Regions from separate parts of the Leptolyngbya sp. FACHB-541 genome, predicted to be linked through region 2. Evidence: predicted binding sites of a transcription regulator. Region 2 holds the regulator's gene; the other holds the start of a gene.
The links. The regulator NtcA, encoded in region 2, controls nitrogen genes in cyanobacteria. The targets are predictions, from matches to a motif close to TTTGTANNNNNNNNTACAAA.

Region 1 (7,196 bases), on a different contig from region 2:
GAGGAATTTTAGAGGTAGAAGGATTGTTTTACCTCTAAAATTCCTCCCTAAAGCAAGGGCTCTAAGGTTTAGGGTGTAGATGTAAGTCGTTGGCTTACATTTTGTACCTTAGCTAAAGGGAAAGGTTTCCCATGCGCCAGATTATTTTTGTCTGCTTAACGCTCGTGCTGTTGATACTGGTAAGTGCTTGTAGTCCAGCACTGAATTCGGACGCGGTTAACCTGGAGACAGCCCCATTGGAAGCAGATAGCCCATCTCCAACGGCAACAACCACAGATCCTTCTGACTCAGCAGCGGACAATCTGAATCAAAGGTCATCTGGGGATGCTACTGCGGTTTTGCCTGATTCATTAACAGAGCACCTTAAATCATTTTTGGCAGCAGAGACGGGGATCACTAGTGGGGCGATCGCCCTACAACAGTTTGAACCAGTAGATTGGAATAACGCTTGCATAGGAGTTCCCAGTCCAGAAGAGTTCTGCGCTGAGATGATCACACCCGGATACCGCGTCGTGTTCAACACTCCTAATGGAGCCTATGTTGTGCACACGGAGCAGTCAGGGCGAACCATTCGCCTGGCTGAGGGTCCTTCTGATTAACATCCTTAAAGGTAGAAAAGGGCAGGGGTAACGTCTACCAATTTGCATTACATTGGCGTTATGATGCTACACGCAACCAAGGTAGAGACTTGCAGAAAAATTTTCTGAATTGGGAATACCTACTCTCAAAATGATTTTCGGGAATCAAACCAGATTAGGCTGAATCAGGGTGAACTGACTTGAATGTTGAGGTTGAGCTAGCAGCAGATCCAAATTGAAGATAGGTTGTTTTAGCCACAGTAAGCTGCATTCGGTTGTCTCCAACTTCCTTCGGCTAGAGGTAAACCCATGTCTATGATCGTTTCGATCCATTCCTACCGTGGCGGAACGGGTAAGTCCAATTCAACCGCTAATCTGGCTGCAACGATTGCCCGTCATGGCTATCGGGTTGGTGTGGTCGATACTGATATTCAATCTCCTGGAATTCACGTTCTCTTTGGTTTTGATGAAGACCAGATTGACCGCTCGCTCAATGACTATCTTTGGGGTCGCCGTACTATCCAGGAGGTTGCCTATGATGTCACCTCAGTCTTAGAGGGAAAAGGCACTGAACGCAGCAAGCTCTTCTTAGTACCTTCTAGTGCCAAAGCTGGAGAAATTGCCAAGGTGCTGCGAGAAGGCTATGACGTAGGATTGCTCAATGATGGCTTTCAAGACCTGGTTAAAGCGTTGAGGTTGGACTACCTGCTAATTGATACGCATCCGGGACTCAATGAGGAAACGTTGCTGTCGATCACCATTTCTGATGTGCTGGTGCTAATTTTGAGACCCGATCAGCAGGACTATCAAGGAACGGCCGTTACGGTGGATGTGGCTCGTAAGCTAGAAGTTCCTAAGCTGTTAATGGTGGTTAACAAAGCGCCCACCGTCTTTGATTTTGATTTACTCAAGCAAAAGGTTGAGGAGGCTTATAGTGCTGTAGTCGCTGGAGTTTTGCCTCACTCCGATGAAATGATGGTGCTGGCTAGCGCAGGCATATTTTCGGTGAAATATCCTCAGCATCCCCTGAGTCGAATTGTGGAAGCGATCGCTCAGCAAATTATGAGCAAACGCTAATCCTCGGCTGTCACTCTAGACGTGATTCTAGATCAGAAGGCGCACTCCTTCTCGTCTTTTTCGGTACTTCTATAGCTGGCTTTGCAAGGCAAAGATAGCGGTTGGTAAAACTTTGCCCTTGAGGGCGATCTTCCCTAATGGCTCACCGCTGAACTGGGGGGCGATCGCTCCATAAACCTGCTCCGTCACCAAAATCTGATTGGGGGTTGCCTGCATGGACAATCGCGCTGCCGTATTCACGGGATCACCGAGAATATTAAATTCTCGCCTGCCTCTGGGTTCACCAATCTCGGCAGCAAATACAAAGCCAGACGCGATTCCAATCCGGCAGGTGACTTCTGCAGGTTGACCTTCAACCATCAGCGTAGACAGTTTCATCACGATTTCCTGTATTGCTGTAGCTGCTCTAGCCGCCCGCACAGCGTCATCTGTGTGAGCATCCAAAACGCCAAAGTAGATTAAGATATCCGACCCAACCAGATGATAGGTGACTTTTTGTAGAATGCCGCCGTGCGATCGCACTGCCGCATGAACTAAGGCAAACGTGCGCGAAAAGCTGCCGACTACATCCTTAACCTCATCTGAGGTCGCTTTATCTATCGACTCCGGAAAGCCAACCAAATTAACAAAAACGACAGTAGCTTCTGGAAAATTTGGTGAAATTTGGCGTTTTGCAGCACTTTCAACTAACAAATTGAGAATTGGCGTGGACAAATAGCTGGCAAGCGGCTCGATTCGCTTTACTGCTTCTTGAATTTCAGCAATCAATCCTTGTGGGCTGCGATCGAGTAAGAGGGAGCTGGAAAGGCGGCGACGACTGGGTGTGATGTCATATTCCCCTAGCTGGTCCAGCAGGAGGTCATCCTTGACCAAGACATGATCTGCATTGAGATCTGCATTCAGAGACTCAAGCCGGAATTTGCTTCGAAGGCGATCGCCCACCTTATCCGTTAGACAAACTCTGCCTACCTCACCTGCCCCCTCCGCATGTTTTGCCTGCTGTACCGTACTGCCCAATAGCACATGCGCCATTCGCATCGGTGTGCCGATGTCTGCTGTAAGAAAGCGTCCAGTATGAATCCCTACTCGCATCTCCAGACAAAATTTGCCTTGAGGTGTTTCTATATCCTCAAAATGAGCCATTGCCCGCTGCATTCGCAAGCCTGCTCGCACCGCCTGAGCAGCATCACTCTCATATGAGTCAGCTAGAAACTGCACCAGTATTGCATCCCCTGTGAACTCAAGCAGATCGCCACCTGATTTGCTCACGATCTCGACCATCTCGGAGAAATAGCGATTGAGTATGTCCAGCAGCAGCAGCGCGCCTTGCTGACCGTGGGCTGCGTTTGCCTCCATTAAAGGGGTAAAACCTGCTAGGTCAGTGAATAACAGCGTGCCCTCTTGCCAGGAATAACGCACCTCACCTGGACAGGGCGGCAATTCTAGAACCTGCCGGGGCATATAGCCGTGTAAAACATGTTGAAGCGTTCGCAAATGCTCAAACACCCGCATTAAGCTATTGGGCAACGGCTCAACCCAAATTTCTGCATATAAGCTAGCGGGCAAAAGCTGCCGCAATCGTAACTCAATTGCTGCCAAATCAGGAGCAGAGTCAAACAGCATCAAGTCCTACCCAATGGAATATGAACTGAACTATAGCAATTCTCCATTTGTAGAAATTGTTTTGAAGGCTAATCGCCTTGCCTGTTTAAGTTCAGTTGGTAGGGCAGAACCTTCAAGTCAAATTTTGATCGGATACGCAAAATTCCTGCCTGAAAGCCTCGCTCCAAAAAATCAGGCACAATTTTCCCTCTTGTCGAGATGTGATAACTCGCTGTCTCGGCAAGAGGGAATAGAGTATGCCCTGGAAGGGCAGTGTGTTGTTTAAAGGGCTTTTAGTGCTTAAATGGCTTCTAAATTTTTCTCGCCTGTACGAATGCGGATGATTTCGTCCACGGGCGTGATGAAAATTTTGCCATCGCCAATTTCGCCAGTGCGGGCAGCGACGATAATTTTTTCGACGACCATGTCAACCTGATCATTCTCTACAACGATCTCGACTTTCAGTTTTTGTAAAAATTCAACTGTATACTCTGAACCGCGATAGCGTTCGGTCTGTCCTTTTTGCCGTCCAAATCCTCGAACTTCAGAAACGGTCATGCCGACAATGCCTGCATTTACCAGTGCAATCTTGACTTCATCTAGCTTAAAAGGGCGAATAATTGCTTCAACCTTTTTCATGTATCCCTTCACTCCTTACTCGGTTCACTAATGCGCTTACTAGCATGAATGTTTCTACCACCGCTAGGAAGTGATATTTTGTAACATTCAATACATTTTACGGTAGAGCTATCAATCCTCATCTTGCCACTACCGTCTTTCAAAATCGGGTTTTGTTTAACTTGCATCTTTAAGGAATACGAAGTAGACAAATTCCAGATTGAGCGGATTGGGCACTACTTAGCATAATGGCAGTAGGGAGGTTGGGGAATTATGGAGCAGGGAATTAGTTTGGTGACAAAGGTCAAAAGTCAGGTCACAGATCGGCTGACAGCAATGTTTGGAGAAGCTCAGAACGCTGCTGCTAGTTTTTCTGAGCAGGCAACCCAGACGATTGCCCAGCCTATTCATCAAACTAAAGCAACCCTAACTGAAACGGCAGCAAGTGCTAGGACCTCCCTGGATGGAATGATTGGTGGAACAATGCAGCGCGGTGGACGTATGGGAAATGCTTTTGGAGAAGGAATGCAGAACGTTGTCTTAGGTTCCTTTCAAGACTGGCTGACAACTCACCCGATGTTGGCGTGGCTGATTATGCATCCGCTCTATGCTTTGGCGATCGGGCTGTTGCTGTTGGTGCTGCTGTGGGGACTGATTGGGGCGATCGCCAACCTGGTGCAGCAAGCCTGGGTTGCTTTACTTCACGCCCCGCTGAGGCTGATTCACTGGGTCTGGTGCAGCATCATTAGTTTGTTTACGGTTGCTACCTTGCCTAAGTCCGCTCCTGAACCAGACAAAAACCAGCGGCTAGCCGATTTGCTGAACCAACTAGAAGCAATTCGCCTGCAACAAGATCAACTGCTTGAAGAAGTGAAAGCGATTCTGGCACTAGAAGCCTCTAAGCAACCTTGAAAGGTTTGAAATTTAAGCTTCGCTTGGGGGCGTAGCATTCGGGCAGAAATCCTCGGTCTGGTTCAGAGTTCATCTGCTGAATGCTACGCCCTTAAGGACTGCGGTAGTGGAAGGGTAACTGTAGCAACCTATCCCATACCCGGGATCAGCCCCGCACCTAGCCGCTTCATCGCTCGATTAGCAACGTCTGCATAACGCAGCTCGCCACACAAGATTTTGACCATCCGCTCAGTTGCGGAAGGGCGCTTGACTCCTACCCGGTAGCCAATGCCAGGTGCCCGGTAAAAGATCCCAGCGAGGCGTTGGGCCCAGACCATGTCAGCGCCCCATTCATCGCTAATGACTTGGGTATAACGTTCCAGGGCATTTTTGTCCCCAGCGATCGCCCCATCAATTGCCTCTGCTGCTTTTACTCCAGTAAAGATGGAAGGACGAATCCCTTCAGCAGTAAACGGATCAACAACACAGGCAGCTTCACCCGCTAGCAGCGCGTTTTGCGTATGCAGCTTTTGGTTGCCATCCCACAAGCAAAGCGGATGTCCATATTGCTGCGTGGTCTTAAGGTCAATGCCAAACAGGGTAGCGTATTCGGTCAAGATTGCTTTGAAATCTTGCTGCTCACCACCCCGGAAGGTGCCTACACCAATCGAGTAGCCATCTGCCTTAGGGAAGTTCCAGATATAGCCATTCTTGACCATACCAAACTCAAAATGAGCAGATTCGGGGTCTTTCACATTGGCTGCTGCTTCGGCTTCTAGCGCTCCCGCAAAACGGCGTTTGCGGTCTTTGAAACCAAGCCATTTTGCCATTGACCCTTTAGCTCCATCCGCTGCAATCACGTAGCGTCCGGTGACGGGCCCATTTGCAGTATTAACTTGCCAGTGGTCACTCTTAAACTCAATTCCTGTAACTTCGGTATTGTCACGGAGTTCTGCGCCTTGCTTCTGCGCCTGCTGCACGAGGAAATGGTCAAATACATCCCGCCGCACCATCCAAATGGGTTCTGAGTCCTTTAGCTTTGCTTCGACTGGATCGCCCATTTTCCAGGTATAGCGAATCGCATTGACCTTGATTGAAATCGCAGGGCTAAAGTCGAAGTCAAACCACTCAGCTACTTGTGGCGATACGCCACCGCCACAAGGCTTATAGCGGGGCAGGGAAGCTTTTTCTAGCACTAAAACTGAGCGTCCGCGCTTTGCCAGATGATATGCCGCAGTGCCACCGGCTGGCCCTGCGCCCACAATAATGCAATCAAACATAAGCTTTGAATCTAGCTCCTAGTACACCAAATTGATCTGGTAGTTACACTGGGCATTCTGCTACTCAACCCCAAAACTACGTAGTTCACAGTCTAGAATCCAGGCTGGCTGTGATCACGTTTTTAGCGAAAAGTTTTCTGAAACTTCCATGAAGGAGAGTTGAAGAATCAGCTTTAATGCTTCAACTCTGAGGAAGTTGATGCAGTTCTTTATCTTCAATGCGTTTTGTTTACCCAGAAATCCGGACAGTGCTAAGCAATGCCGGACAGTGAATTCTTGTATGTGACGGAACAGGCATTGTGCTTGTGATTTAGATCAAATTGGACATTTGCACGGAGTACAAAGTCCTGATGAAGCTCATAGGATTGTGTATGAAAGATTGATGAAGTCACCTTGAGTCAAAAGGGTACTTCCAGGATTAGACCTTCTTCATGCTGTGGGCTGTGGCGAAACCATCGCCCACAGCATTTATTCTAAGCTTGTTGTGATTCACGAGGATAGGACTATGATTTGGCAACTTTGCATTCAATACGCCAACGGCAGAGAGCGGGTTCTGCGCTCCTACAAAAATCGTGACGCTGCGCTCAAATGCGTAGATGCAATTTATGCACATGGCTATCCTCTGCATGTCGCTTACGTGGTGCGTCATGCACAGGTGCAAGTTGCATAAAGATTTGAGTCGTTAAACCTTCAGAATATCGGCTTCTTTTTCAGCCAGAAGGGTGTCTACTTTGGCAACGTACTTATCGGTCAGTTTCTGGATATTGTCCTGGATATCACGAGCCTCGTCTTCCGAAATTTCGCTACTTTTTTCTTGCTTGCGAACTGCGTCGATCGCATCTCGGCGAATGTTCCGAATCGCGACTTTGCCTTCTTCTGCAAACTTAGCAGCAACCTTGACTAATTCTTTACGGCGATCGCTAGTCAATGGTGGAATGTTTAACCGAATGGTGGAGCCATCATTATTCGGCGTTAATCCAATATCTGACAGCGAAATGGCCTTCTCAATCAGATTCAAAGCACCCCGATCGTAAGGTTGAATCGTAATCGTGCTAGCGTCAGGGGTGTTGATACCAGCCAGAGATTTGAGCGGCGTGGGGCTGCCGTAATATTCCACCATCACCCGATCTAAAATCGCTGCGTTTGCTCG
Region 2 (7,196 bases):
ACTTCTTCTCGTTGTGGATGGCAAGCCGAAGTTGGCGGTTTGTCGCGGGATAGGCATGGGCGGCTCTGATTACCCATTTGCCATAAAGCTGATTGTGGCTGTAGATGCTCAGTTGGTTGTCAAAGCCAATTAGCATAGCTTTGCCTTTGGCAGTCACCGATATAACCTTTCGTTCCACTAGCTTTGATTCGTAAGGCTTGAGCCGCTCAAAGGCAAAGAAGATCTCGGTAACGGGGCGATCGCCAATTGCTTTTGCAATCTGGTCAGCCGCCTGCTTGATTTCTGGCCCTTCCGGCATCTACAGCACGCCTTTAGAACTGGGAATGGTATGCGCTCGGCGGGGATCAACCTCGACTGCCATTCGCACCGCCCGTGCAAACGCCTTAAAGGTTGCCTCAATGATGTGATGAGAATTAATCCCATCCAATTGGCGAATGTGTAGCGTCATTTGAGAATGGTTGACGATCGCTACAAAAAATTCGCGCACCAGTTGCGTATCGTAAGTGCCAACTCGCTCTGTAGGGATTTCTAACCCGTAGCTGAGGTGGGGCCGTCCAGAGAAATCTAGCGTAACCTGAACTAGCGCTTCATCAAGGGGAGCGAGGAAATGCCCGAAGCGGACAATGCCTTTGCGATCGCCCAACGCCTTTGCTAAAGCTTGCCCCAGCGTGATTCCCACGTCTTCGTTGGTGTGGTGGTCGTCAATTTCCAGGTCGCCTGTTGCCTGCACATCCAGATCAATCAAACCGTGTGAGGAAATCTGGTGCAGCATGTGATCCAGAAATGGGATTCCCGTTGCTGCCGAGCAGTTTCCCTGTCCATCCAGGTTCAGGCTTACGTGTACGTCCGTCTCACCCGTTTTTCGGCTAACGGAGGCTGTCCGAGCAGGTAACTCTAAATTAAAGGAAGGACGCTTTTTTGAGGAAGTCGCTGCGGGGTCGCGGGTTTGCATGAACCTGAATCCAAATTGCTGGTGAAAAAACTATTTCTATTATCTCTTCAAGATCTTAGGAAATTTCTGGCAGGAAATTTAAACCCTTGGTAGGGGCAGGTTTCGCCAAAGTGTTTGCATCGAAACAACAGAACTGTTGCTAAACCTGCCCCTACAGACATTTTGTTTGCTGGAAATTTCCTTACATCCCCATGATGGCGTAGCCCGAATCGACGTAGAGAACCTGCCCTGTAATGCCGCTAGAGAGGTCACTTGCAAGGAAAGCAGCCGTATTGCCGACTTCGGTTTGGGTGACAGTGCGGCGTAGGGGGGCAATTTCTTCAACGTGGTGAATCATGTCTAGAATTCCACCAACGGCTGAAGAAGCCAGGGTGCGGATTGGGCCAGCAGAGATGGCATTCACGCGAATGTTTTGGGGTCCGAGTTCTGCGGCGAGATAGCGGACATTCATTTCCAGAGCTGCTTTAGCGATTCCCATAACGTTGTAGTTAGGAATGACGCGAACACCGCCCAGATAGGTCAACGTGATGATGCTGCCGCCTTCGGTCATGAGGGGGCTAGCGGCGCGGCTAAGCTGCACCAGTGAGTAGGCGCTAACGTCCATCGCCAGGTTGAATCCATCGCGGCTGGTTTTGCTGAAGCCGCCGGTCAGGTCATCTTTGTTGGCAAAGGCGAGGCAGTGAATCAGAATGTCGAGCTTGCCCCATTTCTCCCCAACGGTTTTAAAGATCGACTCGATCTGCTCATCGTTTTGCACGTCGCAAGGCAAGAACAAGCTGGGTTGGAGCGGCTCTACCAGTTCTGCCACTTTCTTTTCGTACCGTCCCTTTTCGTCGGGCAGGAAGGTCACGCCCAAGTTGGCTCCAGCTTGATGAAGCTGTTGGGCGATTCCCCAGGCGATCGAGCGGTTGTTGGCGATGCCTGTGACGAGAGCGTTTTTGCCAGTCAAGTTCAGCATGAGAATCTGTGAAAAATCTTTATTTAGGCGCAACTAGGAGAATACTGGAAAACTAGGATCTAAGGATAGAGGATTCGTTTTGGTGTGGTCGTTTCACTTTAGGGCGATCGCCTTGTATCGTAGATAACATAAGCCTTTCGAGTCCCTTCATCAAAGCTCAAACCTGGCTTAATTTTGAACAAGTTCAGCGCTACCGACGCAAAGTTATGTGGATTTACTGAGGAACTTTCGATACAGGTTGGCAGATTTTGTATCGTCGTGTACAAAAAACAGTCTCGCAGTTAAGTTTTAGTGTTCTAAAGTCAGAGATCTCTCACAGGAAGCAGGGGATCTATGCATGACCTGATTCAGTCTATACGACAGTGGGTAGGGCGAGGGTATGGTAGTGACGCAAGATAGACCACCGCTAGCGAATGTATTTCGGCAGCTGAGTGGCGGGGCTTTTCCGCCTGTGGTGGAGTCGTTTGATCGAAGTAAGACTATTTTCTTTCCAGGTGATCCCGCTGAGCGCGTCTATTTTTTGCTCAAAGGAGCCGTGAAGCTGTCCAGAGTCTACGAGGCTGGAGAGGAAATTACGGTTGCTCTGCTGCGAGAAAACAGCGTGTTTGGCGTATTGTCTCTAATCACGGGACATCGCTCTGATCGGTTTTACCACGCCGTTGCTTTTACACCTGTTGATTTGCTCTCGGTTCCAATTGAGCAGGTTGAGAAGGCGCTGAAAGATAACCCTGAGCTGTCGATGCTGATGCTCCAGGGACTTTCATCTCGGATTCTGCAAACCGAGATGATGATCGAAACGCTGGCACACCGAGATATGGGTTCTCGGCTGGTGAGTTTCCTGCTGATTCTTTGCCGCGACTTTGGCATGCCCAGCCCGGATGGGATCACGATTGACCTGAAGTTGTCGCATCAGGCGATCGCCGAGGCAATTGGTTCTACCCGCGTGACAGTAACTCGTCTGCTAGGTGACCTGCGGCAAGATAAGATGATATCTATCCACAAAAAGAAAATTACCGTTCATAATCCTGTTGCCCTTAGCCAGCAATTTACTTAAGTCAACGCATCGACTCGTTCACCTCGTTCAGAATGCAGTAGGCTGTATCTGGACTGTTTCTAACCAGCGATGACCGCTCAGTTAGTCCTGATTGCAGCAATTTTAGTACTGGGGGGGGTGATCGCCACGGTGGGCGATCGCCTTGGGATGCGGGTGGGTAAAGCTCGGCTGACCCTGTTTAACCTGCGCCCCCGACAGACTGCAACGATTGTTACCGTTCTCACAGGTAGCGTTATTTCTGCTTCTACTTTTGCGCTCCTGTTTGCCTTAAGTGAGCAGCTTCGTCGCGGTATTTTCGACTATGAAGAAATTCAAGAGAACTTAACTACTGCCCGCCAAGACCTGGAAGAGGTGAGCGAGGAAAAGCAGCAAATTGAGACTCAACGAGATCAGGCGATTGAGCAACAAATGGCTGCCCGGAGGCGACTGCGACAGATTAACCGGGATTTGGAAGCGGCGGTCGCCCGTCAAGCCGGAACTGCTGCCCAACTTAACCAGGCTCAAAACCAACTCAACCAAACTCAGCGCCAACTGGGTCAGATCCGTTCTAGTTTTGAGCAGGCCCGTGCTCAACTGGGTCGGGTCACACAGCAGGCAAATAGCCTCCGGTCAGAAATTCGGGAGCTTCAGGTTGGGCGGCAGCAGTTAATTCGACAGCGGGAAGAAGAATTAGCGCTGCGGGATCAGGCGATCGCCGAACGAGAAGAACTGCTGCGTCAACTCGAAGCTCAAAGAACATTCCTCGTTCGAGAGGTGCAATCTCTTGAGCGAGAGTTTCAAGGCTTACGCCAGGGCAACGTTGCTCTCCTGCGGAATCAAGCTCTTGTGTCTCGTGCCTTTCGCATTGTTGATCCGGCTGTCGCGCCTCAGGTAATTTATCAACTATTGCTAGAGGCTAATCGAGTCGCAGTCCAAGAAATCTTACCTGATGCAGATAACTTAGATCAGCAAGTCATCGATATTACAAATGCTGAGGTTGAGCGTTTAGTCAGTCAAATTCGGGATGGACAGGAATACGTTGTGCGGATTCTTTCGGCAGGCAACTATGTCGTGGGAGAACCGTGTGTTGTAGCTGGAGAATCCTGCATTCAAGTGTTCGCGGCTGCCACCCCCAATCAGGTTGTATTTTTAGATGGAGAAATTGTAGCGTCCGTTTCTGTCAATCCATCCGCTGCCACGGACGAAGAACTGCTTGACCGAATTAGGCTATTGGCAGCGGCCTCCCAGTTTCGGGCCAGGCAGGCAGGCATATTGCTAGACATACCGCAAATTGCAGATGGTCGAACTCAAACTTTGATCAACTTTTTGCGCCAGGTAAAGCAATACAATCAGCCTGTTGAAATCCAGGCGATCGCCTCAGACATCACCTATACTGCGGGTCCAGTTAGGTTAGAGCTAGTTGCAGTTCGAGACGGCCAGGTTTTATTTGGGACAGAGCAATCCTCACCCTTATTCGTTCCACAACAACCCGATTCGCAGTCGCCTAGACCGGAACAGCCTGCCCCTAACCCAAGCAATTCAGACCGGAACAATTCAGATCGGAATAATTAGGAACAGTTCAATTGAATGAATTCTCGCAGGTTTTATTCTTCAAACCGCATGGTATCCCCGTTCTTTGACTCCAGTCAGCCAGCTATTTTGGGTTTTGATCCCGGTCGCCAAAAGTGTGGTGTAGCAGTCATGGGGCTAGACCGCAGCCTCTTCTATTGTGAGGTGATCCCCGCAGAGGAGGCGATCGCCACCATTCAGTCGTTACGCAAACAGTTTCCGATTTCGATGCTAGTGATGGGCGATCAAACCAGCTCTAAAGAGTGGAAGCAAAAGCTCAGTAGCAGTCTGTCAGAACCACTGCGAATCGTCATGGTAGATGAGCGATTTAGCACCCTGGAAGCTCGCGATCGCTACTGGCAGATGTATCCACCAAAAGGTTTGTCTCGCCTTCTACCACAAGGTATTCGTACCCTCCCCCGCCCAATCGACGACATTGTAGCGATTCTCTTAATCGAGCGTTATTTGGGCAGGTTGACGGCTTAGGCGGTTAAATCTCTGCCCGAATCGTAAACGAATAATCTCCACCTGGCTCAAGCTGGTAGTCACATTTTTCTAGGAAGCGACCTAGTGGTTCTTGAATCAGCGCTCTACCTAGAGAAGGCTCAACGGATAGCTCTCCTCGGTTAAAGCGCCACTGAAACTGCCACTGATAATCACTCGCTGTCACCTCACCTTCAATTCTGCCCTGTTGCCAAGACTGGTGAGTGATGCGGACATAGGCAGTCGTTTCAGGTAGACGCTTGGAACTCACAGTTACTTCTATTTCCTACTTGAGCTATTTCCTATTGAATGGAGGATGTTCCTACCGGTTGCGCTTCAGGTTCAAGTACCCATAGCACCAGTCCTTTTGGAATTCTAGTAAGCACAACCGTATTGCCTCTGTCAGTCATGCGTTGAGCTCCTCGCCGAGCCGCTTCCACGGTTGGGAAGAATTTGACAAACACATAAAACTGGTCTTCAAAAATAATGGCGCTGGTTGGTCGTGGCGTGTCAGGCAACAGTACATGACACTTATCAACTACTTTTTGAAACAAGATTGGAGTGGGTTCTGGTGAGCTGGCATGTTGGGATTCTAAACCAAAGTCGTTGAACATAAAGTGCTTTTTCGGCTAATCAAAAACCGGAGAAATTTAGCTCTAGACTTTCCTAGAATCTTTGAGTCACAGCATTTCCAGCCTGAGTATTGACACAGGCTTAGAGTGAATCTAGCGAAGGTCTTAGGATTAAGCTAACAGCCTTAAGGCAGAAATGAGTAAAGTCTTTGGCTTTTAGCAAGTTATGCAAGGCTATTGTCAGCAGCAACAGAGCGACTGTTATAGAGGCTCATCGCTTTGGAAATTCCCTGTTTTAGGCTTAACTCGACAGATGATAAGACCATCTGCAGCACCTCTGACATAATCTGCTCTTCTGCTTTAGAAAATTGCCCTAACACATGAGAAACGGTGTCTTTGTCAGAGGAAGCAAAGTTTTTGGGGCTATCGATGCCAATGCGGAGGCGAGGAAAGTTTTGCGTACCCAAGTGAGCGATCGCTGACTTCATACCCTTTTGCCCACCTGCTGAGCCAGAGAGCCGCAGCCGAATTTTGCCCACTGCTAGATCCATATCATCGTAGATGACCAGCACCGATTCTGGCGGCAGCTTAAACCAATCGGTTGCTGCCCGAATTGACTGCCCTGAAAGATTCATGTAGGTTAGCGGCTTCAGCAATCGAATTTTTTCGCCGTGTGGGCCTCGTCCTTCGCCAAAAACTGCCTGAAACTTACGATTTTCAGACATGCTGATGCCCCACGATCGCGCCAGCAGGTCGATCGCCTCAAAGCCAATGTTGTGCCGAGTTTTATCATATTTTGCTCCCGGATTGCCCAACCCCACAATTAACTGTGGAATCACTAACTCAGGAGCCGCAGAAGTGTCTGTCATTTGAAGTGTCTGTCACTGCTGGCGATCGCCTACTACCCTCCTACCCAATTCCTAATCTCAATCTCTAACTCTGAGTAACCTTCTCATCTGCACTTGCTTCAGCCTCAACCGCTTCAGCTACTTCAACTGCCTCAGCTACTTCAGCCTTAGTTTCAGCTTCAGTTGCGGTGGGTGCTAACGCCTTGCGCGAAGACGGAGTTTCTAGCTTAGCTTCCATCGGCTGACTTACTGTCTTTTCTAGCCGCTCCGCTTCCTTCTTAAACTCGTTTTCAAATTCCTTAGACGCTTCCTGGAAGCCTCGAATCGCTTTGCCTAGACTACGACCGATCTCTGGTAGCTTTTTGGGACCAAAAACCAGCAAGGCAACGACCATAATCAGCGCCATTTCTGGTAGACCAATTCCAAAAACATTCATGCTGCTTCCTCCTAAAACTGCGGGTGGGCGATCGCCCCTCTAACGACAGACTCAACTTTTTAGTATAGGGCGAACAAAAAACCCCGGACGAGCCGGGGCAGGTATTCATCCAATATCCACAACCAAAGGAAAACTTGTAAACTATCTGCTGCGATCTAGCTACAGCAAGCTATTTACCTAGCGTACTCCAGTCTACGTCCAGACCTTCGAGCAGCAAGGAAGAATTGTAAATTTGCAGAATGATCAACAAAAACACGAAAAATAAACCCATAAAGACAGCCATCAGCGGTGTCGTTCCCCAACCGGGAGCAACCTTACCGTATTCAGAGTTTAGAGGCTTGAGGA

Region 1: a site for NtcA is predicted at 3,974-3,993, ahead of H6G00_RS25100 (P-II family nitrogen regulator). Genes of this name have one in related genera too.

The regions. Positions count from the first base shown of each region.
Region 1 is NZ_JACJPC010000115.1:47,312-54,507, reverse strand. Features, by position in the region: gene H6G00_RS25115 (hypothetical protein) at 132-599, shown strand; gene H6G00_RS25110 (MinD/ParA family protein) at 888-1,655, shown strand; gene H6G00_RS25105 (adenylate/guanylate cyclase domain-containing protein) at 1,725-3,278, opposite strand; gene H6G00_RS25100 (P-II family nitrogen regulator) at 3,558-3,896, opposite strand; gene H6G00_RS25095 (hypothetical protein) at 4,149-4,787, shown strand; gene H6G00_RS25090 (geranylgeranyl reductase family protein) at 4,916-6,046, opposite strand; gene H6G00_RS25085 (family 2 glycosyl transferase) at 6,552-6,716, shown strand; gene frr (ribosome recycling factor) at 6,729-7,196, opposite strand, start outside.
Region 2 is NZ_JACJPC010000041.1:41,778-48,973, reverse strand. Features, by position in the region: gene nei (endonuclease VIII) at 1-298, opposite strand, end outside; gene hisB (imidazoleglycerol-phosphate dehydratase HisB) at 299-952, opposite strand; gene fabI (enoyl-ACP reductase FabI) at 1,134-1,910, opposite strand; gene ntcA (global nitrogen regulator NtcA) at 2,290-2,964, shown strand; gene H6G00_RS06790 (DUF3084 domain-containing protein) at 3,034-4,515, shown strand; gene H6G00_RS06785 (pre-16S rRNA-processing nuclease YqgF) at 4,564-4,998, shown strand; gene H6G00_RS06780 (DUF3146 family protein) at 5,003-5,266, opposite strand; gene H6G00_RS06775 (hypothetical protein) at 5,298-5,609, opposite strand; gene pth (aminoacyl-tRNA hydrolase) at 5,792-6,436, opposite strand; gene H6G00_RS06765 (TatA/E family twin arginine-targeting protein translocase) at 6,501-6,851, opposite strand; gene psbH (photosystem II reaction center protein PsbH) at 7,021-7,196, opposite strand, start outside.